4 regions of the Azospira sp. APE16 genome follow, and region 2 is predicted to be linked to each of the others. Evidence: riboswitches for the same ligand, from Rfam matches in the RefSeq annotation. Region 2 holds a riboswitch; each other region holds the start of a gene.

Region 1 (7,673 bases), 1.4 Mb from region 2:
AGCGGCGACCTGCGCAGCCTGCTGGGCCTGCCCCTGGCCGTGCCTTTCGATCCGCCCGTGTTCCAGCTGGTGGAGGCCCTCATCGTCGGCACCTCGGTGGTGGCCCTGGGCCTCTTTGCCCGCACCCTGCTGGCGCCCCGCTGGCCGGCCTGGGTCGGCCCGCCCCTGCTGATCCTGGCGGCCCTGGGGGTGAAGTCCCTGGCCCTGGCGGTGCTGGTCAGTCCCGGCGACGCCTTCATCTGGTGGAGCGAGGGGGCGCGCCTGGGCCTGCTGTGGGGCGGCATCGTGCTGGCGGTGCTGGCCTGGCTGCCGCCCAACTGGCGCATCGTCCTCGCCGGCCTGGCCCTGATGGCGGCCACGGTGCTGGTGAACCTGGCGCCGGAGAATCCCTATTCCGCCGCCGCCCTGGCCGCCTGGCGCCAGGGGCACTTTTTCAATTTCAACGGTCTTACCCGTCTGACGGCCGCCCTGTGGCCTTTCGCCGCCCTGCCTTATCTGATGCTGCTGGGGCGGCGGCTATAATCCGATCCCGACGTTTTTCCTTCCGGACTGCCCCATGAGCTACTACCAACACCACGCCTTCATCTGCTGCAACCAGCGCGCCGACGGCGAAACCTGCTGTAACGCCCTGGGGGCCAGCGAGCTGATGGCCTACGCCAAGGACAAGGTGGCCGCCGCCAAGCGCAACGGCCCCGGTCAGGTGCGCATCAACAAGGCCGGCTGTCTGGGCCGCTGCGACAACGGCCCGGTGATGGTGATCTACCCGGAAGAGACCTGGTACACCTTTCTCGACAAGTCCGACATCGACGAGATCGTGGAGGAACACCTGCTCCACGGCCGCATCGTCGAGCGCCTGAAGATCTGACCATGCGCGTCGAACCCGAACTGCTGCTGCTCGATGGCCCTGTCGGCAAGATCGAGGTGATCCTGGAGAACCCGGGGGCGCCCAAGGGCATCGCCCTCATCGGCCATCCCCATCCCCTCTTCGGCGGCGCCAACACCAACAAGGTGGCCCAGACCCTGGCTCGTACCCTGGTGCAGCTGGGCTATGCCGCCCTGCGCCCCAACTTCCGCGGTGTCGGCCAGAGCGAAGGCAGCCACGACGAGGGCCAGGGCGAGAGCGATGACATGCTGGCGGTGCTGGACTATGCGAAGGAGCGCTTCGGCCACCTGCCCGTGGTGCTGGCCGGCTTCTCCTTCGGCGCCTACGTCCAGGCCAAGGTGGCCGCCCGCCTGGCCGAAGCCGGCCACCCGGCCCAGCGCCTGGTGCTGGTGGGCACCGCCTCCGGCCATGTGGAAGGGGCGCGCCAGTACAACACCAGCGCCGTGGCGCCGGACACCATCGTCATCCACGGCTCCAAGGACGAAACGGTGCCTTTGGAAAATGTGCTGGCCTGGGCCGAGCCCATGGAGCTGCCGGTGGTGGTGGTGGCGGGGGCGGACCATTTCTTCCACCGCCGCCTGCACGTCTTGAAAGACATCATCACCCGCGCCTGGAAACACTGACCAACCCATGCCGTGGCAGCCAGCAAGGACGGGCATCTCCGCCTTGCCTGGCTGGAGATCGGCATCCCTCCTGCCTTCCCGGGCAGGGCTCAAACAGAAATGGATAGGGCTCCTGTGCAACCTCTGATCGTCGAATCCCTGGTCAAGCGCTACGGCGATTTCACCGCCGTGGACGGCGTCTCCTTTGCCGTCGAGCCGGGCACCTGTTTCGGCCTGCTCGGGCCCAATGGCGCCGGCAAGACCACCACCCTGCGCTGCTGTCTCGGCCTCACGGCTCCCGAGTCCGGCGTGGTGCGGCTGAACGGCTTGCCCGTGCCGCAAGCGGCCAGGGAAGCCCGTCTGCGGACCGGCGTGGTGCCCCAGTTCGACAACCTGGACCCGGATTTCACGGTGGCCGAGAACCTGCTGGTGTACGGCCGCTACTTCGGCCTCAGCGACGCCACGGTGCTGGCCCGCATTCCCGAGCTGCTGGAATTCGCCGGCCTCGGCGGCAAGGAAAAGTCGCCCCTGAAAAGCCTCTCCGGCGGCATGAAGCGGCGCCTGACCCTGGCCCGGGCGTTGGTCAACGACCCGGACATCGTCTTCCTCGACGAGCCCACTACCGGCCTCGATCCCCAGGCCCGGCACCTCATCTGGGAGCGCCTCAAGGCCCTCACCGCCCGGGGCAAGACCCTCATCCTCACCACCCACTTCATGGACGAGGCGGAACGCCTCTGTCACCAGCTGGCGGTGCTCGACCACGGCCGCCTGATTACCCAGGGCAGCCCCCGGGAACTGATCGCCAGCCACATCGAGCCCCAGGTGGTGGAGGTTTACGGCGAAAACGCCCCGGCCTGGGCCGAGGGTCACGGCCATCTGGCGGACCGCTGCGAAATCTCCGGCGAGACGGCCTTCTTCTACTGCCGCGAGCCGGCGTCCCTGCTGGAGGCCCTGACCGCCGCCCCTGGCCTGCACTACGTGCACCGGGCGGCCAACCTGGAAGACGTCTTCATCAAGCTCACCGGCCGCGAACTGCGGGACTGAGGGCCGCCCCCGGCCCCGGGAATTCCCGGGGGCTATGCAAAGCCGGGCTTCACGCTACAATCTCCCCACCCATGACCCGGGCATCGACCCGGGCGCCGGCAGCGGCCCAGGGCCAGCCCGCTGCCTGTCGTTCTCCATAAGGCCCGACCACCACCGCACGACCTCCCGTATTCCGACTGGCAGGGGCCCTCACGCCCACCGCCGGCGCCATCCTAGGAGGAGTGCCATGCACGACGACAACCAGGGCCTGGTGGAGGCCTTCATCCCCTTCATGCGCAGCGTCGCCCAGTGCGAAAAGCAGCTGGAGAACCTCAATTTTACCTGGGGGATGATCGAGGCCACGGCCAAGATGAACTGCCCGGCCGAGGCCAAGACCATCCTGCCGACCATGGGCGCCACCCGGGAGGGCTTCGGCCGCCTGGAGCGGCAGCTGATCGAGAACCTGGTGCAGGAGAACATCCGCAAGGTGGTGCTGGAAATCGGCTCCAAGGCCCAGGTGGCGGTGGACATCCTGATCCGCAACCTCTACGAGCGCACCGCCGACGTGGGTTTCCTGGCCACGGACGAGGATATCCGGGACTTCATCCGCCAGCGCAAGGAGGCGCCGGACCAGGAGACCCTGGAAGGGGAGAAGGCCCGCATCCTGCGCCGCCTGCAGGAGTACCGGGACAAATACACGGTGTACGACGAAATCCTGGTGCTGGACCTCAACGGCCGGGTCATCGCCCACCTGGACGGCGCCAGCCCCGTGCTCTTCTCCCAGGACCCCCTGCTGCAACAGACCCTGCACACCGACGGCTATGTGGAGACCTTCCGCGCCAGTGACCTGCGCCCCGGTCTGGAGCGGGCCCTCATCTACTCCCAGCGCATCGACGACGGCGATAGCGGCGAGCCCCTGGGGGTGCTGTGCCTGTGCTTCCGCTTCGCCGACGAGACGGAGAGCATCTTCCGCAACCTGCGTCGCCGGGAGGACCGTTCGGTGATGCTGCTGCTGGACGCCCAGGGCACGGTGATCGCCTCCAGCGATGCCGACCACGTGCCCCTGGGCCGCCGCCTGGAGCAGGTGCGGGATGCGGATTACCGCATCGTCGATTGGGGCGGCCGCGAGTACCTGGCCAGGACCTGCCCTACCCGGGGCTACCAGGGCTACGTCGGGCCCGGCTGGGTGGGCCATGTCATGGTGCCGGTCAGCTCCGCCTTCCGCGCCGGCCTGGGCCAGGCTGCCGAGAGCCTGCCGGCGGAGGTGCTGGAGGGCGTGCTGGCCCACGCCGACACCTTCTGCCCGGCCCTGGCCGACATCGCCCGGGGCGCCGAGGGCATCAACCTCTCCCTGCGCCGGGTGGTGTGGAACGGCCAGATCATGGCTGCCGACAAGCGGGGCGACCTGCTCAAGCTCAAATCCGTGCTGCAGCAGATTTCCGAGACCGGCGACCGCACCAGCGACCTCTTCGCCCGCTCCATCGCCGACCTCTACCAGACCGCCATCTCCTCCAGCCTGCAGGACGTGCAGTTCATCTCCCGCCTGATGATCGACATCATGGACCGCAACCTCTACGAGCGGGCCAACGACTGCCGCTGGTGGGCCCTTACCTCGGCCCTGCGCCGCAGCATGGCCGCCGGCCGTCCCGGCGAGGCGGAGGCCCAGGCCATGGCCGGCATCCTGGAATACATCAACAGCCTGTACACCGTCTATTCCCGGCTTTTCGTGTACGACCTTTCCGGCACCATCGTCGCCGCTTCCAACCTGCACGGCGACAGCCTCAACCTGGTGGGCAAGAAGGTGGATGCGGGCTGGGTCCAGTCCGTCTTCTACCTGCCCAGCACCCAGCACTACTGCGTCTCCCCCTTCGAGAAGAGCTGGCTCTACGGCGGCCGCCCCACCTACGTCTACAACGCCGCCATCCGTCATCCCGACGATCCGGCCAAGGTGGTGGGGGGCATCGGCATCGTCTTCGACGCAGCGCCCCAGTTCGCCGCCATGCTGGCCGATTCCCTGCCGCCCCAGGCAGGGGCCTTCGCCGTCTTCGCCGAGCGCAGCGGCCGCATCATCGCTTCCTCCGACGAACGCTTCCCGGCGGAAAGCCTGCTGGAGGTGGACAAGAGCCTCTTCGCCGCCGCCAACGGCGAGGGCCGCTCCCGGGTGGTGCAGCTGGCCGGGCGCACCTGGATCGTCGGCAGCACCGCCTCCTTCGGCTACCGGGAATTCAAGAATAGCGGCGACTACAGCAACGACGTGGTGGCCCTGGTGTTCGTCCCCGTCGGCGACGGCAGTGCCGCCGCGGCCCCCCGGGAACGGCGCCCGGCGGTGCTGGAAGGCAGCTACGGCGACCTGCACGCCCGGGGCGGGCAGAGCGTGGAGCTGGCCACCTTCGTCGTCGGCGACAAGGTGTATGGCCTGCCGGCGGCCGAAGTGCTGGAGGCGGTGGACCCGGCCCGGCTTTCCCCCATGAGCGGCTCCCGCCGCTATCTTTGCGGCGTCATCAGCTTCCAGAGCGGTGGCGGCGACAGCGGCACCCTGGTACCGGTGGTGGATATGCGCTTCCTTCTCAACTACCCGGCCAAGGAGGTGGACAACCACAGCCAGATCGTCGTGGTGCGGGTGCGGGACGGCCTCATGGGGCTGCTGGTGGACGATCTCTATGCCGTGCCCGAATTCGACGCCGAGCGCCTGGAGCCGATCCCGGAGATGATCCGCCAGGACGCCGGCTACGTGCAGGCCATCATCAAGCCGCGCCAGCCGGACAGGGAAAAAATCCTCCAGGTGCTGGACCCGGAGCGCATCTGCGGCGCAGCCCAGAGAAAGCCGGAGTCCGCCGCAGGCGTCGAGGCACCGCGCCCGGCGGCGCCCCTGCGGGCCATCGGCGGGCCCGGAGGCGGGCGCTGAAGGGGGAAGGGCAAGGGGGAAGGGCAAGGGGGAAGGGCAAGGGGGAAGGGCAAGGGGGAAGGGCAAGGGGGAAGGGCAAGGGGGAAGGGCAAGGGGGCAGGGCAAGGAGGCAGGGCAAGGAGGCAGGGCAAGGAGGCAGGGCAAGGAGGCAGGGCAAGGAGGCAGGGCAAGGAGGCAGGCGCAGGGCTGCCGGGCAAAAATCCGACCCCGGACAGAGGCGCTTTACCTGGATCAAATCCAGCTGCCGTCGGCCTTGACCCTCCCCGGGCCGGCGGCCAGAATCCGCCCCCATTCGGCTTCCGCTTTCGGAACACGGTGCAACTCCGTGGCGGGCCCGCCGCTGTAATCGGGGACGGTCGTTCCACGGCGTGGTGCAGTTTCTCCACGCCACCCACTGCCGCAGCAAATGCGGCGGGAAGGGGGAACCCAGTAGCAGGACCGGTCGATCCGTAAGCCAGAAGACGGGCGGAAGTCGTGGAGTTCCAGGCAAAGGGCTCCGGCGGCATGTTTCTTTCGAGACAGGCCGCCGGAGCCCTTTTGCTTTTTTTCATACCTTCGCGGGAGGACCCCATGAAAGCCACCACTCAAGTTACCAGCCAAGCCACTACTGCCCAGCAGGCCGCTGTCCAGCCCACCCAGGCCGCCGCCCCGGCCCCGGTCATCGCCAGCCGCAAGTCCTGCAACCCGGACGGCATCGGCCTCTCCCACTACGTCCTGATGGATCGGAAGGCGGCCAAGTGAACGGTCCGGCTCCCCATCTGCCCCGGCTGCAGCCCTACGACATCGGCCATGAGCGCTACGTGGCCCTGCTGCACCCGGAAACCGCCTTCTGGTCCCTGGTGGACAAGGACCGGGTGGAGGCGGAATTGTGCGGCAGCGAGCTGGCCGAGCGCTTCCAGGCCCAGGCGGCAAGGTTCGCCCAGGAAATCCACGCCCTGCGCTTCGAGCTGAAGCCCTCCGGCGTCTATGTGAACCCGACGGAACGCTGCAACCTGGACTGCACCTACTGCTACATCCCCGACACCCTGCGCCGCCACGGCAGCGACATGCCGGCGGAACGGCTGCTGGGGGCCCTGCAGCGGCTGAAGGAATACTTCGCCACGGTGATGGACGGCGGCGAGGGGGCGCGCAAGCCCCGCCTCATCTTCCACGGCGCCGAACCCCTGATGAACCGGGAGGCCCTGTTCGCCGCCATCGACCTGTTCCAGGACGATTTCGCCTTCGGTGTGCAGACCAACGGCACCCTGCTCACCGATGCCGCCGCCGACTTCCTCATGCAGCGCAACGTCAGCATCGGCCTTTCCCTGGACGGTCCCACCGCCCCCATCACCAACGCCACCCGCCACACCTGGGCCGGCCAGGGGGTGCACCAGCACGTGCTGCGGGCCATGGAGCGGCTCCAGGGCTACGGCTCCTGGAGCGTCATCACCACCTGCACCACGGAGAACCTGGCCCACCTGACGGACATGGTGGAGCTGTTCCATCGCCACCAGGTGCCCACCTGCATGCTCAACGCGGTGCGCTGCACCCTTTCCGGCGCCCGGGGGGTCAAGCCGGTGGACGGGGATTTCGCCCGGGCCTTCATTGCCGCCCTGGAGCGGACCCACGAGCTGTACCGGGAGACCGGGCGCAAGCTGGTGGTGGCCAATTTCGCCAACATCCTGCTGGCCATCCTGGCGCCCACGGCGCGGCGCCTGATGTGCGACATCTCCCCCTGCGGCGGCGGCCGGGCTTTCTTCGCCCTGGCGGCGGACGGCGGCCTCTTTCCCTGCAGCGAGTTCATCGGCCTGCCGGCCTTCGAGGGCGGCAACCTGTTTACCGACGGCGTGGCGGCAGCCCTGGAGTCGCCAGCCTTCAAGGAAGTCACCGGACGGGACGTGGATAAGTTCGAGCCCTGCGCTTCCTGCCCCATCCGCCACTTTTGCGGCAGTCCCTGCCCGGCGGAGGCCAACGAGATGAACGGCGGCATGGAGAAGACCGGCGCCTTCTGTCAGTTCTACGAGGAGCAGGTGCGCTACGCCCTGCGCCTGATCGCCGACGGCAAGTCCGACAACTTCCTCTGGGATGGCTGGGACCAAGGTACGGAGACGGTTTTCAGCGCCTGCTGAGGCCCGTTCGAGGCCCGTTTGCCCCCGGTCGGCGGCCCCGCCCCGACCGGGGTGCTTACCTTCCGGGCGCCAAGGCCGGATAATGGCGCCATGAATGCCGCCACTTCCTCCGCTTCCCTCTACGCGCCGCCCCGCCTTTCCGCCCGCTGGTT
Region 2 (7,673 bases):
GCCTGGCGGTGATGGAGAAGATGAGCGCGCCGGAGCTGCAGATCTACCAGGCCCGCCAGGTCTATGAAGAGGCCCTGCACACCTGGACCTACCAGCACTGCATCGAAAGCCTGGGCCTGGACCAGAAGGAAATCTACAACCGCTACCGGGTGGTGCCGGAAATCCACGGCAAGATCGCCCTGGCCAACCGCCGCCTGGAGCGGGTGATGCGTTCCGACTTCGACCTGACGGACCGGGACAACCTGCACGAATTCGCCCTCTCCTACCTCTTCTTCGCCGGCATTTTCGAAGGCTGCTGGTTCTACAACGGCTTCACCCCCATCTTCGCCCTGCAGCGCCGGGGCCTGATGAAGGGCACCGCCGAGCAGCTGCAGTACATCATGCGCGACGAGGTGCTGCACTGCGCCTTCGGCATCCGGGTGGTGCGCCAGCTCCTGCAGGAAGAAAACCTGACCCTGGACCCGGTCCAGGTCAAGGCCCTGTGGGAAGAGGCGGAAGCCGCCGAGTCGGCCTACGCCGGTTACATCCTGCGGGAGCCCATCCTGGGCTACAACGCCGACCTGCACCGGGACCAGTTCCGCTTCATCGCCAACCGCCGCGCCCGCCAGCTGGGCCTGGCCGAGCCCTTCCCCGGCGCCGAGAACGTGCTGCCCTGGCTCGACGAACAGGCCAATATGCGCAAGGAAAAGAACTTCTTCGAAACCCGCGTCACCGAGTACCAGACCGGCGGCGCCCTGGCCTGGGACTGAGCCGGGCGGCAACCAGCGGCGTCGTGCCCTGGACGCTGCCCCGGCCTCTGGCGGGGATGGGGCAGCCCAGGACGCAGACTTTTGTCATAGAGGGGATTGGGGGTATGATCGCGCTCCTGATCGCCTGCAGTTGCGATCCCGGCTCCCCAGGGAGCCATTAGCAGTCAAAGGTGTCCGGCGGCAGCAGCCGCCGGGTGAAACGGGAACGAAGTAACGGCCATCACGGCCCCAAGCTTCGGCTGCCCCCGCAACGGTAAGCCAGTGCGGATGTTCCACGGCCCTCCTCCCCGGAGCGCCAGCCACTGAGCCAGCCCGTCGCCCCCTCACCGGGGCCGGCGACTGGCTTGGGAAGGCGGAACATCAAGACTGGCGAGCCCGGAGACCGGCCTTTGATTTTTGCGTGCCCGCCGTCCATGGAGGACGGTGCCGGCACGAACCTGCCACCGACCGCGGGGTTGCGGACGGAGCGGAGCATGAATCGAAGCGCCGGCCTTTCCCTCTGAGCCGAGTTTCTGCCGCCTGCCCTCGGGCCGGCGGTCGCGCCTCATCCTTTGTGCCCCCGTTTCCCGAAGCCCGGTTGGTAGCCATCGACTGGAGTCAGACAGCAACATGGGGAGCATCAACAACCAACAACCGCGGCGCCTCCTGGCCGCCGCCATCGCCGCCCTCTTTTCCCAGGCCGCCCTGGCCGCCGGAGAGCAGGGCGAGACGGAACTGGGCAGCGTGGTGGTGACCGCCTCGCGCATCGAGCAGACCACCCTGGAGGCCCCGGCCGCCGTCACCGTGGTGACGACCGACAAGCTGGACGCCTCGGGCGCCATGCGCATCGGCGACGCCCTTACCGCCAAGGTGCCCAGCTTCTACATGCGTAACGGCCTGGGCACCAGCACCCGCATCAACACCGCCCCCATCGTCTCCTTCCGCGGCCTCTCCGACGGCCGGGTGAAGATGATGGTGGACGGCATGAGTCTCTCCGACGGCAACGCCGGCGGCCTGGCCAGCCTGATGGGCATTCCCATGGGAGAGGTGGAACAGATCGAGGTGGTGCCCGGCTCCGCCTCGGCTCTCTACGGCAGCGACGCCATGGGCGGCGTGGTCAATGTCATCACCAAGGTGCCCACCAAGCAGGAAACCCGGGTCAAGGTCAGCCGGGGCTTCGGCGACGGCGAGCGCAATGCGGTGGAAGCCAGCTACCGCAACAAGTGGGACAACGGCGTGGCCGCCACCCTGGGCTTCGGCTACGAGGACATGGCCGGTTTCGCCGGCAGCGACCTGGTGGTGCTGCCGGTGGGCACCACCGGCAGCGGCGCCAACGCGGTCCAGGGCGGCCGGGCCACCACCACGGTGGATGGCAAGAAGGCCTATGTGGTGGGGGACCAGGGCGCCATTTCCTCCCACGCCAACAACCTGCATGCCAAGGTCTATTACAGCCTGGATGCCCAGTCCCGCTTTTTCGCCGGCTTCAACCGCAGCGAAAGCAGCATCGGCTTCGAGCGCTTCAACAACTACCTGAGCAAGAACGGCGCTCCCCTCGCCCTGCCCGCCAGCAACGTCTCCATCAACGGCGACAAGCTGGGCAGCATCAAGGAATCGAGCTTCTGGAATTCCAGCAATCCCAACTACCGCCAGGAGACCCGCTATTTCGCCGGTTTCGACGGCAAGCTGGGCAACGGCTACGACCTCAAGGCCAATGTGGGCTACTTCGACCGGGAGGCTTTCTATGTCGGTTCCGGTGGCGGTGCCACCTTCGATGGCGGCCCGGGCACCCGTACCAGCACTCCCAACACCACCCTGGATGCATCGGCCCAACTGGGTTTTGCCGTGGGTAGCAACCAATACTTGATCATCGGTATCGCCTCCAACCGGGCCAAGCTGCACCGCAAGGTATACCAACTATCGAACTGGCGCACCCCGGACAGCACCACCGGCGCCATCAATGAGCAATCCGATGGGAGTAGCAGTACCAACTCACTGTTCCTGCAAGATCAGATTTTCCTTGGTGACGACCTCACACTTTATCTGGGCGGACGCCATGACCGCTGGAGCACCCAAGGGGAGATGCAGCGATATGTTGGAACACTGACAGGCAGCTTGGACATGCAGGAACGTACCAAATCCGCCTTCTCTCCCAAAATGGCGGCAGTCTATCGATTAACCCCGGGCACCAGCCTGCGCAGTTCCTTGGGCAAGGCTTTCCGCGCCCCCTCCAACTATGAGATGTATGCCACGCCCAGCATCAGCAGCCGCCGCCTGCTGGTGGCCGATCCCGATCTAAAGCCGGAAACCTCCACCTCCTGGGACCTGGGCGTCGAGACAGCCCTGGCCGGCCAGGGCTCGGCCAAAGCCACCTATTACCGCACCCGGCTGCAGGACATGATCTACCGCAAACTCAGCCCTTACAGCGGCAGCCTGGCCGACGTGGACTTCTTCGCCGTGGCCACAAATGCCGGCGAAGCCAAGGTAGAAGGGATAGAACTGGCGGCGGAAATGCCCCTCGCCTCCTGGCTGCGGGCCTCCGCCAGCTACACCTGGACCGACAGCCAGATCACCCGGGACGAAAGCGGCACCGGCCTGCAGGGCAAGCGCCTGCGCTACGTGCCGAAGAACACCGCCTACTTCGCCCTGGACGCCCAGTGGCAACAGTGGCGCGCCTACCTCTCCGCCGCCTACACCGGCGAGCAGTTCAGCAAGGAAGACAACAGCGACGTCATCAAGAACGTCTACGGCGGCGTCAGCAAGTACTGGCTGGCCAACCTCAAGCTGAGCTACCAGTTCGACAGGAATTTCAAGGTCAGCGCCGGCATCAACAACCTCTTCGACAAGACCTACTACGAGTACTACCAGATGCCCGGCCGCAATGCCTTCATCGAGCTGAGCGCCTCGTTCTGACCCTGGGAGCCATCATGGAAATCGTCACCCTCATCGAGCAACTGCTCTACCAAGTCTCCACCGCCCTCTACCTGCCGGTGATCGGCGGCTGCGCCCTGCTGGTGGCCTACGTGCCCCTGCAACTGGGCATCACCCTGTTCGACGCCTGGCAGCGGCGCCGCGGCCATCTGCCGGAGGTGGAAAGCTTCAAGCTGCGCCTGGGCCAGCTGCGGCACCGCCTGAAGGGCTATCCGCGCCGCCTGGAGATCGAAGTGGAACGGCTACTGCAGGCCGAGGAACTGGAACTGTCGCGGCGCCTGGACCGCATCCGCTTCGTCATCAAGGTGGGGCCGGCCCTGGGCCTCATGGGCACCCTCATCCCCATGGGCATTTCCCTGGCCGCTCTGGCCGAAGGCAACATCCCCAAGATGGCCGGCAGCATGGTCACCGCCTTCACCGCCACCGTGGCCGGCCTGGGCGCCGGGGTCCTCGCCTATCTGCTGGCCCTCTCCCGGGAACGCTGGGTGCGGGCCGACGTGCGGGAAATGGCCCACGCCGCCGAACTGACCCTGGCGGAAAGCGGCCAGGCCCTCCCCCACCACCTGCAGACGGAGGCCGACGATGCGGTTGCTGCAGCGGCGTAGGCGCTTCTCCCTGGACGGAGAGGCCCTGGAAGACCCCATCGCCGGGGTCGCCAACCTCTTCGACGCCAGCATCGTCTTCATCGTCTCCATGATGATCGCCCTGTTCATGGCCTACAACATGATGGACCTGCTGGACCCCAGCTCCGAAGTGACCATGGTGAAGAAAAACGCCAACGGCGAGATGGAGATCATCACCAAGAAGGGCAACGAGATCAAAGCCGCCAAGGTCACCGACCAGAAGCTCTCGGGCCGGGGCGAGCGCCTCGGCACCGCCTACAAGCTGCCCGACGGGAGGATCGTCTATGTACCGGCCGACTGAGGGAAGGCGCCCGATCCTGTTCCACCTCCGGCACCTCTTCCTGGGCCTGGCCCTGCTGCTCCTGGGCCTGGCCGCCCAGGCCCGGCCCCTGTCATTGGTGCTGTTCCCCGGCGACCCGGCCACCCTGACGGCGGTCAATGCGGTGCAACAGCTACAGCAGGAGCCGGCCTTGAAGCAGGTGCGCTTCCACATCGCCTCCTCCTCCCAGCCCAGCCCGGCGGACCTGGAAGCCCTGGCCAAAGCCGACCTGGCCCTGATCTACAACATGGGCCGGGACCTGGCGAAGCAAATTGCCCCCGCCGTGGCCGAAATCAACCGGCGCGGCGCCAAGGCCTACGCCGTCGGCTCGCCCTTCGAGGAAGGGGAACGGGATGCGGGCCTGACCCGCAACGAGGAACTGCGGGCCTACGCCCAGGCCGGCGGCGTGGACAACTACGCCGCCATGCTGCGCCTGGCCCTGGCCCGGGAATTCGGCCTGCCCCTGGCGGCTCCGCCGCCCCGCCCCTTCCCCGCCGTGGCCCTGTGGAATCCCCGCAGCGGCCAGCTCTTTAGCCGCTTCGAAGACTACGCGGCGGACTACCTGCGGCAGCGCCCCGGCGCCGCCGAGCGGGTCTGGGTGGGCATCGTCTTCAACCGGGTCACGGCCCAGGCCGGCCGCTCGGCCCTGCTCGAAGCCATGGTGGAAAGCCTGGAGCGGCGGGGCTTCAACGTCGCCCCGGCCTTCGGCTTTCCTTCCGAAAATGCCGTCAAACAGTACTTCATCGACCCCAGGGGCAAGGCCCGGGTGGCGGCCCTGGTGGGCCTGGCCCTGAAGATGGGCAACGTGCCGGAGAAGACCGTCCCGCTCATGCAGGCCCTGGACGTACCCGTGGTCAATGCCCTCTCCCTCTTCAACCAGAGCCGCCAGGAATGGGAGGATTCGCCCATGGGCCTGAGCCTCAACGAGCGGGCCTGGCAGATCGCCGGAGCCGAATTCGCCGGCGCCGTGGCCCCCACCGTGGTGGCCTCCAAGGAGCGGCTGAGCGATCCTCGCACCGGCCTGGAGTACGTGGTGGAGGCCCCCATCCCCGAGCGCATCGAGCGCCTGGCGGACCGGGTGAAGAAATGGGTGGAGCTGCGCTACGAGCTCAACACCAACAAGCGGGTAGCGGTGATCTACTACAACTATCCGCCGGGCAAGGAGAACATCGGCGCCTCCTATCTCAACGTTTTGCCCCGCTCCCTGTGGCAGATCCTCTCCCGCCTGGAGCAGGCCGGCTACAACGCCCAGGGCCGCCCGGCCACGGAAGAAGCCCTGTTCGACGCCCTGCGGGAACACGGTACCAATATCGGCAACTGGGCCCCCGGCGCCCTGGAAAAAATGGTGCGCAGCGGCCACGCCATGCTGCTGCCGGTGAGCGACTACCGCAAATGGTTCGACCGCCAGCCGGAAAAGCTGCGCCGCGCCATGGTCCAGGCCTGGGGCGAGCCGGAAAACTCCAGGGTGATGTTGTGGAAGGACGGCAAGGGCAAGCCCCACTTCGTCTTCCCCGCCCAGCGCTACGGCAATCTGGTCTTCGCGCCCCAGCCTTCCCGGGGCTGGGAGGGCGATATCAAGAAGATGTACCACGACGTGGCCCTGCCGCCCCACCACCAGTATCTGGCCTTCTACCTGTGGCTGCAGAAGGGCTACCAGGCCCATGCCATGGTGCATGTGGGCACCCACGCCACCCATGAATGGCTTTCCGGCAAGGAGGTGGGCTTCACCGCCGCCGATCCGGGGGAGGCCATGGTGGGCGACGTGCCCCAGCTCTACCCCTACATCGTGGACGACATCGGCGAGGCCCTGCAGGCCAAGCGGCGCGGCATGGCCACCATCATCTCCCACATGACGCCCCCCTTCGACAGGGCCAGCCTCAACCTGGAGCTGGTCAAGCTGCGGGGCCTCATCGACGACTACGTGGTGGCGGCCCAGAAGAGCGAATCCGCCGCCGCGGCCGCCCTCGGCGAGATCAACGCCCAGGCCCGCAAGCTGGGCGTGCTCAAGGATATCGGCAAGGACACCCTAGCCAACGGCGAGGAGGTGGAGGAACTAGAGCACTACCTGAAGGAAGTGAGCGAACACCAGGCCCCCTATGGCCTGCACACCTTCGGCATCGCTCCGCCCAGGGAGATGCAGCGCAGCACCGCCGAGGCCATCCTGGCCCTGGCCGGCAAGCTGGCCCCGGCCGAATACCAGCGCCGCCTGGAAGCCCTGATGGCCAATATGGAAGCCAGCGGCAAGGCCGAGCTGGACGCCCTGGAGGCGGGGCTGGCCGGGCGCTACGTGGCCGCCGGCCGGGGCAACGACCCGATCCGCAATCCGGACTCCCTGCCCACGGGACGCAACCTCTACGGCTTCGACCCCTCCCGCCTGCCCACTCCGGGCACCTGGGAACAGGGCCGCAGCCTGGCCGAGAAGTTCGTCGCCGACTACCGGCAGCGCCACGGCCAGTACCCGGACCGGGTGGTGTTCAACCTGTGGAGCACCGAGGCCATGCGCCACGAGGGCGTCACCGAGGCGGAAATCCTCGCCCTGCTGGGAGTGAAGCCCCAATGGGACGAACGGGGCCGGGTCAGCGGCCTGGAGATCATTCCCCGCCGCGACCTGGGCCGGCCCCGGGTGGACGTCACCGTGGTGCCCTCGGGCCTCTACCGGGACGCCCTGCCGACCCTGATGCTGCTGGTGGACGAGGCCGTTTCCAAAGTGAAGGACCTGGAGGAGGACGACAACCCCATCCGTGCCAATGTGGGCAAGACCCGCCAGGCCCTGGAGCAGCGGGGCATAGCCCCGGCCGAGGCGGCACGCCTGGCGGCGGTGCGGGTGTTCACCGAACCTTCCGGCGCCTACGGCACCGGGGTGGACAACGTGGTCCAGGCCGCCAACACCTGGGATAAGGAAAGCCAGGTGGCCGACGTGTACTTCAACCGGGTCGGCCATCTCTTCGGCCAGGGCTACTGGGGCGACCGCCCCGGCGGCGCGGCCCTGGCGGTGGACATCTTCAAGATGGCCCTGAAGGACGCCAAGGCGGCCATCCATTCCCGCTCCTCCAACCTCTACGGCACCCTGGACAA
Region 3 (7,673 bases), 1.7 Mb from region 2:
GGCATCGACGGAATAGATGTCGCGCACCTTGCCCCGGGCGACGAGGGGCAGGCTGGTGATGGTGGATTCAAAAAGGGGAGCGGTCACGGCAGGGTCCCGAAAAAGAGGGGAAAAAACGGATTATAAAGGATCAGTGGCCTTCGCCCTGCTCCAGCTCCTCGGCGGCCAGGGCGCGGCGCATGCGGCGGATGCTGACGGCCACGACGGCGGCGATGAGGGGGATGGAAACGGCGGAGGCGATTTCCGGCGACAGGTGGGGCAGCACGGTCTTGGACAGGCCCTTGGCCAGGTAGCTGACCAGCTGGGAGGCGTAGTAGGTGATGGCCACCACGGACAGGCCTTCCACCGTTTCCTGCAGGCGCAGCTGCAGCTTGGCGCGGCGGTTCATCTGCCCCAGCAGCTGCTGGTTCTGGCGCTCCAGTTCGATATCGACCCGGGTGCGCAGCAGGGCGCTCTTGCGCGCGATGCGGGTGGACAGGTCGGTCTGGCGCCGGGCCACGGAAAGACAGGTGTTGATGGCCGGGGCCAGGCGCCGGTCCATGAATTCGGAAATGGGGGGAAAGCCGTTGAGGCGGTGTTCCCGCAGTTCCCGCACCCGCTGCTGCACCAGGGCGTAGTAGGCCTCGGCGGCGCCGAAGCGGAAGGCGGTGCGGGTCACCGAGCGTTCGATCTCCGCCGCCAGCCGGGTCAGGCGGGCCAGCAGCAGGCGCTCGTCCTCGGGGCCGCGGGCTTCGCCCATGCGGTCCATGAGGTCGGCCACCTCGCCCTCGGCCCTGGCCAGCAGGCGGCTCACCTCCTTGGCCACGGGGAAGGCCAGCAGGGCCATCATGCGGTAGGTCTCGATCTCCAGCAGGCGCTGCACCGTGCGCCCGGCCTGGCGGTGGCGCAGGCGCTCGTCCAGCACCAGGAAACGGCTCCAGCCGTCGTGCAGCTGGAAATCGGAGGCGACCCAGGCGGCACCGTCGGCCACCGTGGTGGCGACCCAGGAGTCGCCGGAGCGGTGCAGGTCGGCCAGCAGTTCTTCCGGGTCCAGGTCGGCGGCGGAGCGGAATTCCACATGGGTGGCCACCATCACCGAGCCGGGCAGGCCCGCCAGCCAGTCCGCCGGCAGGGCGGAAATGGCGGTGGTGTCGGGGGCGTCGCCGGGTTCCCGGGCGAGGAAGAAGGTGTAGCCGGAAAATTCGTTGTGCCGCTCCCACTTGAGGCGCAGGCGGCCCGCGTCCATGACCCAGTGGTCGCCCTGGATCACCGGGCAGAGATTGGCCCCCAGGGCGGCGCAGAGGCGCTGCAGATGGGCTTCTTCGGCCGCCGCCTCGGTACCTTCGTGCAGCACCGCCAGGTAGCTGATCCACTCCGGCCCTTCCAGGGCCATGGGCGGGCGGGCGTGGACCTCGTCATTGAGGCGCTGGCGCAGCGGGTGTTCGGCGAGGGGCAGGGTCATGGCGGATAAAAAGAAAAGGGCGCCGGAGAAGTATCCGGCGCCTGGCAGCGGTTGGGAAGGCGGACCGCCTTACTTGACGATCTGGTTCAGCTCGCCCTTCTTGTAGCGCTCGGCCATCTTCTCCAGGGAGATGGGCTTGATCTGGCCGGCCCGGCCTTCGCAGCCGAAGGCCTGGTAGCGGGCGACGCAGATTTTCTTGGCGGCTTCCCGGGCGGGCTTGAGGAAGTCGCGGGGATCGAACTTGGAGGGGTTCTCGAACAGGTAGCGACGCACGGCGCCGGTCATGGCCAGGCGGATGTCGGTGTCGATGTTCACCTTGCGCACGCCGTGCTTGATGCCGTTCACGATCTCTTCCACGGGCACGCCGTAGGTTTCCTTCATGTCGCCGCCGAATTCCCGGATCTCGGCCAGCAGTTCCTGGGGCACGGAGGAGGAGCCGTGCATCACCAGGTGGGTGTTGGGGATGCGGGCGTGGATTTCCTTGATGCGGTCGATGGCCAGGATGTCGCCGGTGGGCTTCTTGGTGAACTTGTAGGCGCCGTGACTGGTGCCGATGGCGATGGCCAGGGCGTCGCAGTTGGTGCGGGCGACGAAGTCGGCGGCCTGGTCCGGATCGGTGAGCAGGTCTTCCCGGGTCATGTGGCCTTCGGCGCCGTGGCCGTCTTCCTTGTCGGCCTTCATGGTTTCCAGGGAACCGAGCACGCCCAGTTCGGCCTCAACGGAGACGCCGATGGCGTGGGAGAACTTCACCACTTCCTGGGTCACGGCCACGTTGTAGTCGTAGGAGGCGACGCTCTTGCCGTCTTCCTGCAGGGAGCCGTCCATCATCACGGAGGAGAAGCCGGACTTGATGGCCGCCATACAGACGGCGGGGGACTGGCCGTGGTCCTGGTGCATCACCACGGGAATGTGGGGATAGGCTTCCAGGGCGGCAAGGATCTGGTGGCGCAGGAAGGCTTCGCCGGCGTATTTGCGGGCACCGGCGGAGGCCTGCATGATCACCGGGGCGTTCAGCTCATTGGCGGCCTCCATGATGGCCCAGACCTGTTCCATGTTGTTCACGTTGAAGGCGGGCAGACCGTAGCCGTTCTCGGCGGCGTGGTCCAGGAGCTGGCGCATGGATACGATGGGCATGGTGTTCCTCCAATGGGCAATGCGGTTTGTTCTGGCGTGATCGGCGCCCGCTGTCGTGGCGCTCGGGAAAGACCGTGATTTTATCGTGGCTTTGCCCCCCGGGCGAGTACTGCGACCGCCGGGCAGCAAAAGAAAGACAAAGGCCGCAACCAGGGCGCCGGAGACGCCCCAACCACGGCCCTCTTCGGGCAGGCATGCCTAGAAGCGGCGTTTTTCCTGGGCCCTGGCCTGGTGCTCGCTGAGAACCTGGCGCAGTTCCTCCTCCACCGGCTTTTCCCACTGGCCGTCGTACACCAGGTCGGCCAGGGGCAGGCGCTGGCGCCAGCCGGCGCTTTCCAGCTCCGGCTTTTCCTTGAAGTGGCTGACGTAGCCCAGACACAGGTAGGCCACCGGGATGATGCGCGGCGGCAGGCCCAGGATGTCGCGCAGGGCCTGCTGGTGGAAGATGGAGACCCAGCCCACCCCCAGGCCTTCGCTGCGGGCCGCCAGCCACAGGTTCTGCACGGCGCAGACGCTGGAATAGAGGTCCATGGCCTTGATGTGGGTACGGCCGATGACCACCGGGCCGGCCCGGTCCCGGTCGCAGGTGATGAGCAGGTTGATGGGCGCTTCCCGGATGCCCTCCAGCTTCAGTTCCTTGTAGATGGCCTGGCGCTCGCCCTCGAATTTCTCCGCCGCCTCCTGGTTGGCCTGCTGGAAGGCGGCGTGGATGCGGGCCTTGGTCTCCGCCTCACGCACCAGGAGGAAACTCCAGGGCTGCATGTAGCCGACGGAAGGGGCGAAGTGGGCGGCGGTGAGGACCCGGGCCAGCACCTCCTGGGGCACCGGGTCGGGCAGGAACTGGCCGCGCACGTCGCGGCGGGAGAAGATGGCGTGGTAGATGGCGTCCCGGGCGGCGTCGGAGAACTCGTGTTCGTTCTGGTAGCCGGCGAGGGAGATGACTTTGTTGACGGTGGGGTCGGTCTTCATGGAGTCCCCTTCTGAAGATCGGTGGCGGCGCGCCTGGCCGTGCGTGCCGAAAAGGGTCTCCTGGCCGGTCTTCTGACTCGGGATCACTCTGCGCCGGCGCCTTCCCGATCCGCGGATCAGTGGCATCTGCCGGCCCAGTCCCCCTCACAGCGTTGGGCACGTCGCGGAATGGGCGGCCCCAAGGCCTGCCGCACCGCGTTCCCGATTCTCCCTTGCGGGCACCCGGAGACGATTCGCCCCGGCGGACCGGGGCGACGGGAATTTTAACAGAGGCGGCGGAATCAGGCCCGAGGCCCGAGGCCCGCGAGGGCGCTATCAGGCCCGCAGGGGCGGCATCTGGTGCTCGCCGACGCGGACGATCTTCAGGGTGTTGGTGCCCCCCGGGGTGCCGATGGGCTCGCCGATGGTCAGCACGATAAGGTCGCCCTTGGCCACGGCGCCGTTCTGCATCAGCAGCTGCTCGGCTTCGTAGAGCAGCACGTCCCGGTCCGAATGCTGCTGGCTCATGAGCAGGGGCGTCACTTCCCGGTAGAGGGACATCTTGGTCTGGGCCTCCGCATCCGGCGTCAGGGCATAGACCGGCACGCCGCAGTTGAGGCGGCTCATCCACAGGGCGGTGGAACCGGATTGCGACAGGGCGGCGATGGCCTTCACCTTGAGGTGGTGGGCGGTCCAGATGGCGGCCATGGCCACGGACTGGTCGATGCGGGTGAACACCCGGTCGAGGAATTCCCGGTCCAGGGTCACCTCGGCGGAACGCTCGGCCTCGATGCAGACCCGGGCCATGGATTCCACGGTTTCCACCGGATAGCGGCCGCTGGCGGTCTCGGCGGAAAGCATCACCGCGTCGGTGCCGTCCAGCACCGCATTGGCCACGTCGGACACTTCGGCCCGGGTCGGCACCGGCGACTGGATCATGGATTCCATCATCTGGGTGGCGGTGATGGCCAGCTTGTTCTTCTCCCGGGCGTGGCGAATCATCTTCTTCTGCAGGGCCGGCACGGCGGCATCGCCCACTTCCACGGCCAGGTCGCCCCGGGCCACCATGACGCCGTCGGAGGCGTCAAGGATTTCATCCAGGGCCGCCACGGCCTCGGTGCGCTCGATCTTGGCGATGGTCAGGGCGCGGCTGCCGGCGGCCCGCATCAGCTGGCGCGCCATGTACATGTCGGCGGCGCTCTTGGGGAAGGAGACGGCGATGTAATCGACGCCGATCTGGGCCGCCGTCTTGATGTCGTCCATGTCCTTGGCGGTCAGGGCCGGGGCGGAAAGGCCGCCGCCCTGGCGGTTGATGCCCTTGTTGTTGGACAGCTCGCCGGCGTGGCGCACCACGGTGTGGATTTCGGCACCGATCACCCGCTCCACGTCGAGCACGATGCGGCCATCGTCCAGCAGCAGCACGGCGCCGGGCTCCACGTCCCGGGGCAGGTCCTTGTAGTCCAGGCCGACCCGCTCCTGGTTTCCCAGGGCACAGTTGGCGTCGAGGATGAACTTGTCGCCCCTCTCCAGCTGGATCTTGCCGTTCTCGAATTTGCCGACGCGGATCTTCGGTCCCTGCAGGTCCCCCAGGATGCCCACCGGCCGCCCCACCTTGGCGGAAATCTCGCGCACGGTGCGGGCCCGGGCCATGTGGTCCTCGGCGGTGCCGTGGGAGAAGTTCATGCGCACCACGTCCACGCCGGCGCGGATCAGGCGTTCCAGGGTGACGGGATCGGTGGAAGCGGGGCCGAGAGTGGCGACGATCTTGGTATGGCGGGCCATGGCGGGTTCCTGTTGTTGGTCTATCCGGCCATTCTAGCGCAGCCTCCCCGCCGTTGCTGGCCCCCAGGCCATTTCCCGGCGGCGGGGCGCTTCAGTAGTAGGCCTCGATGGCCGCCAGCGATTTGGCATAGGTGTGGCGGATCTGGGCCGGCTCGTAGCGGTGCTCCCGGCCCACCGGGCAGGCCAGCCGGGCCAGGCAGGTATGGCGGCAGGGCGAGGCGGGCTGCCGGCGCCAGGCGACGCAGGCAGCCAGGTCGAAACGGCCGCCGGCCAGGGCGCCGGCCGGGCAGGCCTCAATGCAGACCCGGGGCGCGCAGCTGGCACAGGGCGAGGTTTCCTGCAGGGGCGGCGTCGGCGGGAAGTCGCTGTCCGCCAGCAGGGCCGCCCGGTAGGCATACCAGGAGCCCCACTGCTGCCGCACCCCGACCATGAAGGGCGAGGGATGGTGCCAGCCCGCCAGCCGCCCCAGCTGCTGCAGCCCCACCGGCGCATCGCCGGGATAGAGCAGGAGGAAGTCCCGGCCGGGACAGACGGCGGCAAACCAGCGGCCCACGCTGGCAATGGTGAAGTCGTCGATGGGATGGTCCGAATCCAGCCCGGCGGCCTGCACCGCCTGCCACAGGCGGCGGCCGCCGTGGCCCAGCAGGATCAGCTGGCGCCGGCCGTGGCCCGGGGCTGCCCGCTCCAGGGAGGCGGCAACCTCCTCCGGCAGGGCCGCCACGTCGAAGACGGCCTGCAGGTTGAGGCCGGCCTCATCCAGCAGGCTGGCGTCGAACGGCTGGTGCGGGGAGAGCATCGCCCGCAACCTCAGTGGGAAACGCCGTCCCGCTGCACCACCTTGAGGAAGGTCAGCCAGATGATGCGGCAATCGAAGGCGAGGGAGCGCCGGCGCAGGTATTCCGCATCCAGAGCCACCTTCTGGGGAATGGGCAGCTCGTCCCGCCCGTTCACCTGGGCCCAGCCGGTAAGGCCGGGCACCAGCTCATGCACGCCGGCCTCGGTGCGCAGGGCGATCAGGTCGTCCTGGTTGTACAGGGCCGGCCGGGGACCGACGAAACTCATGTCGCCCTTGAGGATGCTCCACAGCTGGGGCAGCTCGTCCAGGCTGGACTTGCGCAGGAAGGAGCCCACCGGCGTCAGGTAGACCTTGGGGTCCGTCAGCAGATGGGTGGCCACCGCCGGCGTGCCCACCCGCATGCTGCGGAACTTGGGCATCTTGAAAATGCGGTTATGCCGCCCCACCCGGTCGCTCCAGTAAAGGACCGGCCCGGGGGAGGTGAAACGCACCAGCAGGGCCACCAGCAGCAGGGGCAGCAACAGCACGGCCAGGGCCAGCAGCCCGAGCAGGAGATCGAACAGGCGCTTCACGTCAGGATTCCATGCGACAGGAAAGAAGCATCAGAACGGCGTCACTCATGATGGTTGAGAGCCTTGAAACCGTGCTTCTTGACCAGTTCGTCGCGCTCGGCGCTCTTCAAGTCTTCGCGCACCATCTCGGCCACCAGTTCGGCGAAACTGGTCTTCGGCGTCCAGCCAAGTTTCTCCTTGGCCTTGGTAGGATCTCCCAACAGAGTTTCCACTTCCGTCGGACGGAAATAAGCGGGGTCTACGGCAACGATGCACTTGCCGTGAACGTCGTAGCCCTTCTCTTCAATCCCGCAGCCCTCCCAGCGGATCTGCATGCCCAGCTCCTGAGCAGCCGCATTGACGAAGTCCCGTACGCTGTATTGCACGCCAGTGGCAATGACGAAGTCCTCCGGCTTCTCCTGCTGCAGCATCAGCCACTGCATTTCCACATAATCCTTGGCATGCCCCCAGTCCCGCTTGGCATCCATGTTGCCCAGGAACAGGCAGTCCTGCAGCCCCAGCTTGATGCGAGCCAATGCCCGCGTAATTTTGCGGGTAACAAAGGTTTCGCCCCGATTGGGACTTTCGTGATTGAAAAGGATGCCGTTACAGGCATAAATGCCATAGGCCTCCCGGTAATTCACCACAATCCAGTAGCCGTAGAGCTTGGCCACCGCGTAGGGGCTGCGGGGATAGAAGGGCGTGCTCTCCTTCTGCGGAATTTCCTGCACCAAGCCATAGAGCTCGGAGGTGCTGGCCTGATAAAAACGGGTCTTTTTTTCCAGCCCCAGGATACGAATGGCCTCCAGAAGCCGCAGCACCCCGATTGCGTCAGAATTGGCCGTGTACTCCGGCTCCTCGAAACTGACGGCCACATGGCTCTGGGCCGCCAGGTTGTAGATTTCATCGGGTTGGGTTTGTTGGATGATGCGGATCAGGCTGGAGCTATCCGTCATATCACCGTGATGCAGAAAAAAGCACACCCCTGCCTCGTGTCGATCCTGGTAGAGATGATCGATTC
Region 4 (7,673 bases), 1.6 Mb from region 2:
CCGGCCATGGCGGAGGCGTCCAGCACCAGCAGGATGGGCAGGCCCAGCAGGCGGGCCAGGGCGGCGGCGGAGGGTTCGCCGTCGTTGAGGCCCATCACCCCTTCCACCAGGATCAGGTCGTTCTCCGCCGCGGCCCGGGCCAGGCGCCAGCGGGCGTCGGCCTCGCCGCCCATGCGGAAGTCGATGTTGTCGCAGGGCTGGCCGCTGGCCACCTGGTGGATCTGGGGATCGAGGAAGTCCGGGCCGCACTTGAAGACCTTGACCCGGCGCCCCTGGCGCGCGTGGAGCCGGGCCAGGGCGGCGACCACGGTGGTCTTGCCCTGGCCGGAGGCGGGGGCGGCGACGAGGAGGGCGGGGCAGGCGAGGGAACTCATGGGCGGCGGCTTGATGGAGATTTTTGGGGGATGGCCTGGGAGGTAGGCGGGACGGGCATCGGCGGCATGCCGTCGCCAGGAGGCCCGTGTCTATTGCCGGTCAGGCCGGCGGCCCTTCAGAACTCGATCCCGGGCATGGCGGCGACGCCGGCCTGGAAGGCGTGCTTGACCATGCCCATTTCGCTGACCGTGTCGGCGGCGGCCACCAGGGCCTCCGGCGCGGCGCGGCCGGTGACGATGACGTGCTGGTGCGGCGGGCGGGCGGCGAAGGCGGCCAGCACCGCATCCAGCTCCAGCCAGCCGTACTTGAAGGCGTAGGTCAGCTCGTCCAGGATCACCAGGTCGATGGCCGGGTCGGCGAGGTAGATACAGGCCTGCTCCCAGGCGGCCCGGGCGGCGCGCAGGTCCTTCTCCTGGTCCTGGGTTTCCCAGGTGAAGCCTTCGCCCATGACGTGCCAGTGCACCCGGGGCTGCTGCCGGAAAAAGCCTTCCTCGCCGGTGTCGGAGCGGCTCTTCACCAGCTGGATGACGGCGGCGCTGTGGCCGTGGCCCAGGGCCCGGGCGAGGACGCCGAAGGCGGCGGAACTCTTGCCCTTGCCGTTGCCGGTATGCACCAGCAGGACGCCGCGCTCCTGGCTGGCCTGGGCGATCTTGGCGTCGACCACTTCCTTCTTGCGGGCCATGCGGCTGTTGTGGCGTTGGTTGCGCTCGTCGCTCATGGGGAACTCCGGGAATCGGGGAAAAGGGAAAAGGGGCGGCTGGAGGAAAAGGCTGGCGTTAGCAGGGGATGAACCAGCGGCTGCCCCCGTCCTCCACCTCCCGCAGGGGATGGCCGTAGAGGCGGCTGAGGTGGGCGGCGGTGAGGATCTCGGCCACCGGGCCATTCTCCCAGGTGCCGTCGCCCTGCAGCAGCAGGGCCCGGTCGCAGTAGCGGGCGGCCAGGCCCGGGTCGTGCAGCACCATCACCACGCCGGCGCCCCGCTCCCGGGCCAGGCCGGCGAACAGTTCCAGGGCGGTGATCTGGTGGGAAAGGTCCAGGTGGGCCAGGGGCTCGTCCAGCAGGTAGAGGTCCGGCGCCTGGGTCAGCAGGGTGGCGATGGCCAGGCGCTGGCGCTCGCCGCCGGAGAGGGAAGGCGTCTCCCGCTGTTCCATGCCGGCCAGCCCCACCCGGGCCAGGGCGGCCCGGGCCAGTTCCGCATCGGCGCCCGATTCCCAGTCCCAGCGGCCCAGGTGGGGATGGCGCCCGGCCAGGGCCGTCTCCAGCACGCTGGAAGCGAAGGCGTCGGCCTGGGTCTGGGCCATCCAGCCCCGTTGCCGGGCCGCCGCCCGGGGCCCCAGTTCGCCATAGCTGCGCCCCTGCAGGCGCACCTCGCCGCCCTGGGCCGGACGCAGGCCGGCCAGGGTGGATAGCAGGGTGGACTTGCCGGCCCCGTTGCGTCCCAGGATGGCCAGCCGTTCCCCCGGCTGCAGTTGCAACTCCAGGTCGCGGCAGACCTCCCGTTCGCCGATGCGCACGGTGAGTCGGCTGGCTTGCAGCAAGGCAGTCATCGCGGCGCCCGGGTGAGGAGGAAGAGGAACACGGGCACACCGATGAGGGCGGTCAGCACCCCCACCGGCAGCTGCTGGGGCGCCGCCACGGTGCGGGCCAGGGTGTCGGCCAGGGCCAGCAGGGCGCCGCCGGCCAGGGCCGAGGCGGGCAGCAGCAGGCGCTGGTCGTTGCCCACCGCCAGGCGCACCAGATGGGGCACCACCAGGCCGACGAAGCCGATGGAGCCGGCAGTGGTGACGGCGGTGGCGGTGGCCAGGGAAGCCACCACATAGACCAGCCGACGCAGGCGCACCACGGCCACGCCGAGGGCCTGGGCCGTGGCCAGGCCCCGGGCCAGCAGGTTGAGTTCCCGGGCGAAGGGCAGGGCCAGCAGCAGGGCCGCCGCCAGGGCCAGCAGGGGCGGCCGGGCGTCGGTGGCCTGGGAGAGGTCGCCCATCAGCCAGTAGAGCATGCCGTGCAGCTTGTGCTCCGGCGCCAGGGACAGCATCAGGGCCACCAGGGCGCCGCAGCCGGCGGCGACGATGACCCCGGTGAGCAGCAGGCGGGTCTGGGTCCACGAGCCGTCGCCGTGGGCCAGGCCGAAGACCAGGAAAGTGGCGGCCAGGGCGCCGCTGAAGGCGAGGCCGTTGATGCCGAAGGCGGACAGCCCGAGCAGGATGGCCACCAGGGCGCCGACCCCGGCGCCGCCAGAGATGCCCAGCACATAGGGATCGGCCAGGGGATTGCGCAGCAGCACCTGCATCAGGCAGCCGGCCACCGCCAGCAGCCCGCCGCAGGCAAAGGCGGCCAGGGCCCGGGGCAGGCGCAGGTTATGCACCACCGCGTAGCCCGGCGCCTCGGCATCGCCGAGCAGCCCCTGCAGAACGGCGCCGGGGGGAATGCTGATGCTGCCCACCGCCAGGGCCACGACCAGGCTCACCCCGGCCAGCAGCACCAGCAGGGCAATGACGATCAGGGCGCGACGGCTGGAGGGCATGGTTGGTGAGTTATTTCGGCGTGTAGCGCAGGCCGACGAACAGGGTGCGGCCGGCGGTCATGAACTGGGTGTCGCCGCTGCCGCGGTAGAGCTCGTACTGTCGGTCGCCGATATTCTTGATCTGTCCTTCGATGGACCAGTCCTTGTCGAGGGGGTGGCGGACAAAGGCGTTGAACAGGCTGAATCCGCCCATGCGGCTCTGGTTTTCCTTGTCTTCGTAACGTGAGCCGACGCTCTTCATATCGCCACCGAAGGTCAGGTTGCCCAGTTTGTAGGAAAGGGCCAGGGTGAATTGTTCTTCAGCCCGGCGTCGCAGCACTTTACCGGTGATTTCGTCGGTGGGGCGCGTCAGGTCCAGCGCGGTGCTGACCGAAAGATCGTGCCAGGTGCCACGATAGGACCAGGTGCTGCCGGTGATCTTGGCCTTGCCGATGTTGTCCGGCGTGTTGCCCCAGTCGATCAGATCCGTGACCCGGTTGTCGTAGTAGACCACCCGCGCTTCGTGGCCGGTATTTTCCCAGGCCATGCCGATCTCGGTGTTCTTGGAGCTTTCCGGTTTCAGGTTGGGATTGCCGCCGAAGCAGCCCCAGATGGGGTAGCAGGTGGAGGGGAAGTAAAGGTCGTTGAAACTGGGTGCTTTGAACGCAGTGCCCTGGGAAATGAAGGCCCGCAGCTGTTCGGTGAACTGGTAGCCGTAGGCGGCGGACCAGGTGTCCTTGGCCCCGATGCCGGAAATGTGGTCGCGCCGGGTGTTGGCCTGGAGCCGGTGGTTGCCGAAGAGCTGGTTCCAGCCCAGCAGGTAGGAGTGGGTATCCCGGGATTTCAGGGTGTAGGTCTGGTTGGAGTCGATGGACTGCTTCTGTTCTTCCACGGCCACCAGCCAGCCCCCCAGCCGGGTAGTGATTTCGTTCTGCCAGGAGAGGGTGGTCTGGGTCGTCTCGTAGCGGCGCAGGGTGGCTGGCTCATAGGTGACGGCGGCATTCCGGGATTCCCCCATGCGCAGGGTGGAAGTCCAGTCCTTGAGGATGCGGTTGCGGCTGTAGATGTTCCAGGACGACAGGGAGGTCTTGGTCCGGTCGTCGAAATTGACGTTGCCGTCCATGTGATTGGTATTGTCCGTCTGCAGGTAGCTCATGCCGACTTCGTGGCCGACGGCAGGGCGGACCTGCAGGGAGGCCGAGGCAGCGCGGCTGGAATAACCGTCCTTGTCCGGATTGGAGAGCGGTCCCCGGGTGGCGCTGATGCCATCGCTGTCGAAGGTGCTGGCGGAGAGGGCATAGGAAATCAGCTGATTGCCACCGGAAATTCCGCCGCTGGTTTCCCGCGTGTTGTGGGAGCCAACCTTGGCGCTGAAACGTGGCGTCAATGGCCCTTGGCCGCGGGTGGTGAATACCTGGATGACGCCGCCGATGGCCTCCGAACCGTAGAGGGCCGAGGCCGGGCCGCGCAGGACCTCGACACGCTCGATCTCCTGGGCCGGAATCATGTCGAAGGGGGCCTCTCCCAGGGTGGCCGAAGTCAGGGGAATACCGTCCACCAGGAGCAGGGCATGACCGGAATTGGTGCCGCGGATGAAGAAAGAACTCTGCTTTCCCGGCAGCTGGCCTTCGGTGATGAAAATGCCAGGCACGCTCGACAGGACTTCGGCGAGGGTCACCTGCCCCTTTTGCTGGATTTCCTCCCGGGTGATGACGGTGGTGTCGGCCAGCAGTTCATTGGCTCGCATCGGTGTCCGGGTGGCGGTGACCAGCACGGGGTCCAGGGTCTGGGATTCGGCGTGGGCCGTCGGAAGTAGGGCCAGAGTCAGCGCCGCGGTCAGCGCCTGGTAACGGGATGTGGCTTGCATGATGGATTCCTTCTGCCATGCCCGAGCGTCCCCGCTGGGCAGGTTGCAATGAGGAAAGCAGGGGAGTGACAAGCGAGTGAGACGACCCGCTGCTTTCCAGCGATGCGCAAGGCCGGTATCCGGGCTCGGAAGTCTTGATCCATCGCCTTCCCGGGGGTGACCCAGTGGCATCGTGATGGACCCGCACTTCCTTACCGTTGCGGGGGCAGCACAGGCATTGCGCCGCTGCTGGCGGCGCGCACCTGTTTCCCGTTTAACCGCGGAGGAGGACTCCTCCCGCGGCACCTGACGCGGAGCGTTGTCCCTGGTGGAACAACGGGGGCGGATGGTACTCCATACCTGCCTGTATGGCGAGGCCGGCGCCTGGGCGCTTTGGCATAAAACACATTCAAAATATGGTCTTAGTCCTTGACCTTGCGTGTTTTTGGCCTCTATAGTTCGCGCCTATGACTAAGCAATTGGATGCCCTCGAGGGCAAGGTGGCGCAGGTGGTCAACCTCTGCCACAGCCTGCGGGCCGAGAACCAGGAACTGCGCGCCCGACTGGCCAGCGCGGAAGACGAGCGCCTGCGTCTGGTCGAGCGCATGGAGGCGGCCCGTGCCCGCCTCGAGGCGCTGGCCGAGCAGTTGCCGGAGGAGGGCAAGGCATGAGCGGCAATTTCATCGACGTGGCCATCCTCGGCCGCGAATACCGGGTGGCCTGTCCGCCCGGCGAACAGGAAGCGCTGCTGGCTGCCGTCGCCTATGTGGACCGCAAGATGCAGGACATCGCAGCCAAAAGTAAGACTGCTGCCGCCGAGCGCGTGGCGGTCATGGCGGCCCTGAATATCGCCCACGAACTGCTTTCCGCCGGGAAGGCGGAGAGCCCCGCAGAAAATCCTGAAACCCCCGTTGACGGCTCTGACTTTCAGCGTAGAATCGGAGCCATGGAAACACAGTTGGACGCGGCCCTCCAAGGCCAGGAACCCTTGTTCTGAAGCCTTCTTGGCCGCACCAGCAAAAGTTTCCGCCGATTGTCCCCTGCGGTGTTCGTCAAGGCCATATATTCCTTGAACCAATGCTAATTGGCATCGGCCGCGAACCACTCATCCGCTGTTGTGAGCGCCCTTCGTCGGGTGCACCTGATGCGGACGGCAAGCGACCACTCTGAACTCAGGTTCAGGATGCCGGCCTAACGGCACAGGCGGGGGCCTAATACAGCAGCGCGGTGCGAGCAATCCACCGCGCTGTTTCCTTTTGTGGCCCCTCTTTTCCCCTGTTCGCCCATGGCTTACTGGCTGATGAAATCCGAGCCGGACGAAGTGTCCATCGATGACCTAGCCCGTCTCGGCCGGGTGCCCTGGTTCGGCGTGCGCAACTACCAGGCCCGCAATTTCATGCGCGATGCCATGAAGCTGGGCGACGGCGTGCTCTTCTACCATTCCGGCTGTGCCGTGCCGGGCATCGCCGGCCTGGGCCAGGTGGCGTCCGCCGCCTACGCCGATGCCACCCAGTTCGATCCGGCAAGTCCCTATTTCGATGCCAAATCCTCGCCCGGGCAGCCCCGCTGGCTCAACGTGGATGTGGCCTTCGTCGCCCGCGGGCGCTTCGTGCCCCTGACCGAGCTGCGCTGCCATCCGGCCCTGGCGGCCATGGGAGTGCTGCAAAAGGGCAGCCGCCTGTCCATCACCCCGGTGACGGCGGAAGAGTGGCAATTCATTACCCGCAAGTTGATGGAGCTGAACGATGCTTTTTGATTTCTGGTGGCTGGCCTATGTGGGTCTGGGCCTCTTTGCCGGTTTCATGGCCGGCCTCCTGGGCATCGGCGGCGGCGCCGTGATGGTGCCCCTGCTGGCCATGATCTTCGCCGGCCAGCAGTTCCCGCCGGAGCAGATGCTGCACCTGGCCCTCGGCACCTCCATGGCCACCATCATCTTCACCGCCATTTCCAGCCTGCGCACCCACCACCAGCATGGCGCCGTGATGTGGGACACGCTGCGCTCCTTCACCCCGGGGGTGCTGGTGGGGACCGTGCTGGGCACCCAGCTCGCCGCGCGCATTTCCACCCAGGGCCTGGCCCTGTTCTTTGCCTGCTTCATTTCCTGCGTGGCGTTGCAGATGGCGTTGAACTTCAAGCCGAAACCCCACCGGGAACTGCCCGGCCCGGCCGGCCTGGGGCTGGCGGGCGGGGTCATCGGCGCCCTCTCTTCCCTGGTGGCCATCGGCGGCGGCTCCCTGACGGTGCCTTACCTGGCCTGGTGTAACGTGCCGGTGCGCAACGCCATCGGCACTTCGGCGGCCCTCGGCCTGCCCATCGCCTTCTTCGGCACCCTGGGCTACATCTGGAACGGCTGGGGCGAGGCCGGCCTGCCGGCCTGGAGCGTTGGTTACGTCTATCTGCCGGCCCTGCTGTGGGTGATGGCGGGCAGCGTGGTGGCGGCCCCGGTGGGGGCGCGTCTGGCCCATCGCCTGCCGGTGGCGACCCTGAAGCGGATTTTCGCCGGTGTGCTAGTGCTGCTGGCAGCCAAGATGTTGCATGGCGTCATGTAGATGGCGGCTTGCCGACCTTGATGCATATGGAAAGGGCCTGCGGGCCCTTTTTTGTTTTTGCGCCGCGACATACGGGCGGGTATGGAAATTTGCGTAACTGTTATATCATTGCGTAATCCATGTCCGTTCCCGGACGCAATACGGGTTTCCCACATTGGGGAAAACCCGCCGGGAGGGCTGGGTAGAGGGGGAGTCGGTCTTTTCTGCCGACCTAAACAAATACTCAAACTGAGGAGAACACTCGTGAGCAGCGCTGCCTACGAACGGATTCGCAACAATCCGAAGTTCGACAAGCTGGTTGCCACCCGCAGCCGCTTCGCCTGGACCCTGTCTGCCGTGGTCCTGATCCTGTACTACGGCTTCATGGCCGTGGTCGCCTTCAATCCCACCCTGCTGGCCT

Evidence for each region. A riboswitch is a leader RNA that binds a small molecule or an ion and turns the genes downstream of it on or off. The one in region 2 is predicted to bind cobalamin.
Region 1: it holds a riboswitch for cobalamin, as region 2 does, so the genes downstream of both, cbpA (modified peptide precursor CbpA) here and ACLSSQ_RS12400 (TonB-dependent receptor domain-containing protein) in region 2, are expected to answer to the same signal.
Region 3: it holds a riboswitch for cobalamin, as region 2 does, so the genes downstream of both, bluB (5,6-dimethylbenzimidazole synthase) here and ACLSSQ_RS12400 (TonB-dependent receptor domain-containing protein) in region 2, are expected to answer to the same signal.
Region 4: it holds a riboswitch for cobalamin, as region 2 does, so the genes downstream of both, ACLSSQ_RS01790 (TonB-dependent receptor domain-containing protein) here and ACLSSQ_RS12400 (TonB-dependent receptor domain-containing protein) in region 2, are expected to answer to the same signal.

What each region holds. Positions count from the first base shown of each region.
Region 1 covers NZ_CP179682.1:158,287-165,959, forward strand. The annotation lists gene ACLSSQ_RS00790 (VanZ family protein) at 1-522, shown strand, start outside; gene ACLSSQ_RS00795 ((2Fe-2S) ferredoxin domain-containing protein) at 557-865, shown strand; gene ACLSSQ_RS00800 (alpha/beta hydrolase) at 868-1,506, shown strand; gene ACLSSQ_RS00805 (ATP-binding cassette domain-containing protein) at 1,606-2,529, shown strand; gene ACLSSQ_RS00810 (chemotaxis protein CheW) at 2,756-5,413, shown strand; cobalamin riboswitch at 5,721-5,876, shown strand; gene cbpA (modified peptide precursor CbpA) at 5,984-6,154, shown strand; gene cbpB (peptide-modifying radical SAM enzyme CbpB) at 6,151-7,521, shown strand; gene ACLSSQ_RS00825 (ABC transporter permease) at 7,612-7,673, shown strand, end outside.
Region 2 covers NZ_CP179682.1:2,582,302-2,589,974, forward strand. The annotation lists gene ACLSSQ_RS12395 (ribonucleotide-diphosphate reductase subunit beta) at 1-749, shown strand, start outside; cobalamin riboswitch at 901-1,155, shown strand; gene ACLSSQ_RS12400 (TonB-dependent receptor domain-containing protein) at 1,359-3,638, shown strand; gene ACLSSQ_RS12405 (MotA/TolQ/ExbB proton channel family protein) at 3,653-4,261, shown strand; gene ACLSSQ_RS12410 (DUF2149 domain-containing protein) at 4,239-4,580, shown strand; gene ACLSSQ_RS12415 (cobaltochelatase subunit CobN) at 4,564-7,673, shown strand, end outside.
Region 3 covers NZ_CP179682.1:855,914-863,586, reverse strand. The annotation lists gene ACLSSQ_RS04325 (phosphoribosylaminoimidazolesuccinocarboxamide synthase) at 1-87, opposite strand, end outside; gene ACLSSQ_RS04320 (DUF3422 family protein) at 131-1,441, opposite strand; gene fba (class II fructose-bisphosphate aldolase) at 1,511-2,575, opposite strand; gene bluB (5,6-dimethylbenzimidazole synthase) at 2,774-3,544, opposite strand; cobalamin riboswitch at 3,589-3,785, opposite strand; gene pyk (pyruvate kinase) at 3,860-5,305, opposite strand; gene ACLSSQ_RS04300 (hypothetical protein) at 5,397-6,101, opposite strand; gene ACLSSQ_RS04295 (sugar transferase) at 6,113-6,673, opposite strand; gene gmd (GDP-mannose 4,6-dehydratase) at 6,715-7,673, opposite strand, start outside.
Region 4 covers NZ_CP179682.1:342,862-350,534, forward strand. The annotation lists gene ACLSSQ_RS01770 (cobyrinate a,c-diamide synthase) at 1-374, opposite strand, end outside; gene cobO (cob(I)yrinic acid a,c-diamide adenosyltransferase) at 491-1,093, opposite strand; gene ACLSSQ_RS01780 (ABC transporter ATP-binding protein) at 1,152-1,922, opposite strand; gene ACLSSQ_RS01785 (FecCD family ABC transporter permease) at 1,919-2,899, opposite strand; gene ACLSSQ_RS01790 (TonB-dependent receptor domain-containing protein) at 2,910-4,745, opposite strand; cobalamin riboswitch at 4,838-5,049, opposite strand; gene ACLSSQ_RS01795 (hypothetical protein) at 5,192-5,395, shown strand; gene ACLSSQ_RS01800 (cell division protein ZapA) at 5,392-5,721, shown strand; RNA gene ssrS (6S RNA) at 5,759-5,938, shown strand; gene ACLSSQ_RS01810 (EVE domain-containing protein) at 6,010-6,480, shown strand; gene ACLSSQ_RS01815 (sulfite exporter TauE/SafE family protein) at 6,470-7,273, shown strand; gene ACLSSQ_RS01820 (DUF485 domain-containing protein) at 7,517-7,673, shown strand, end outside.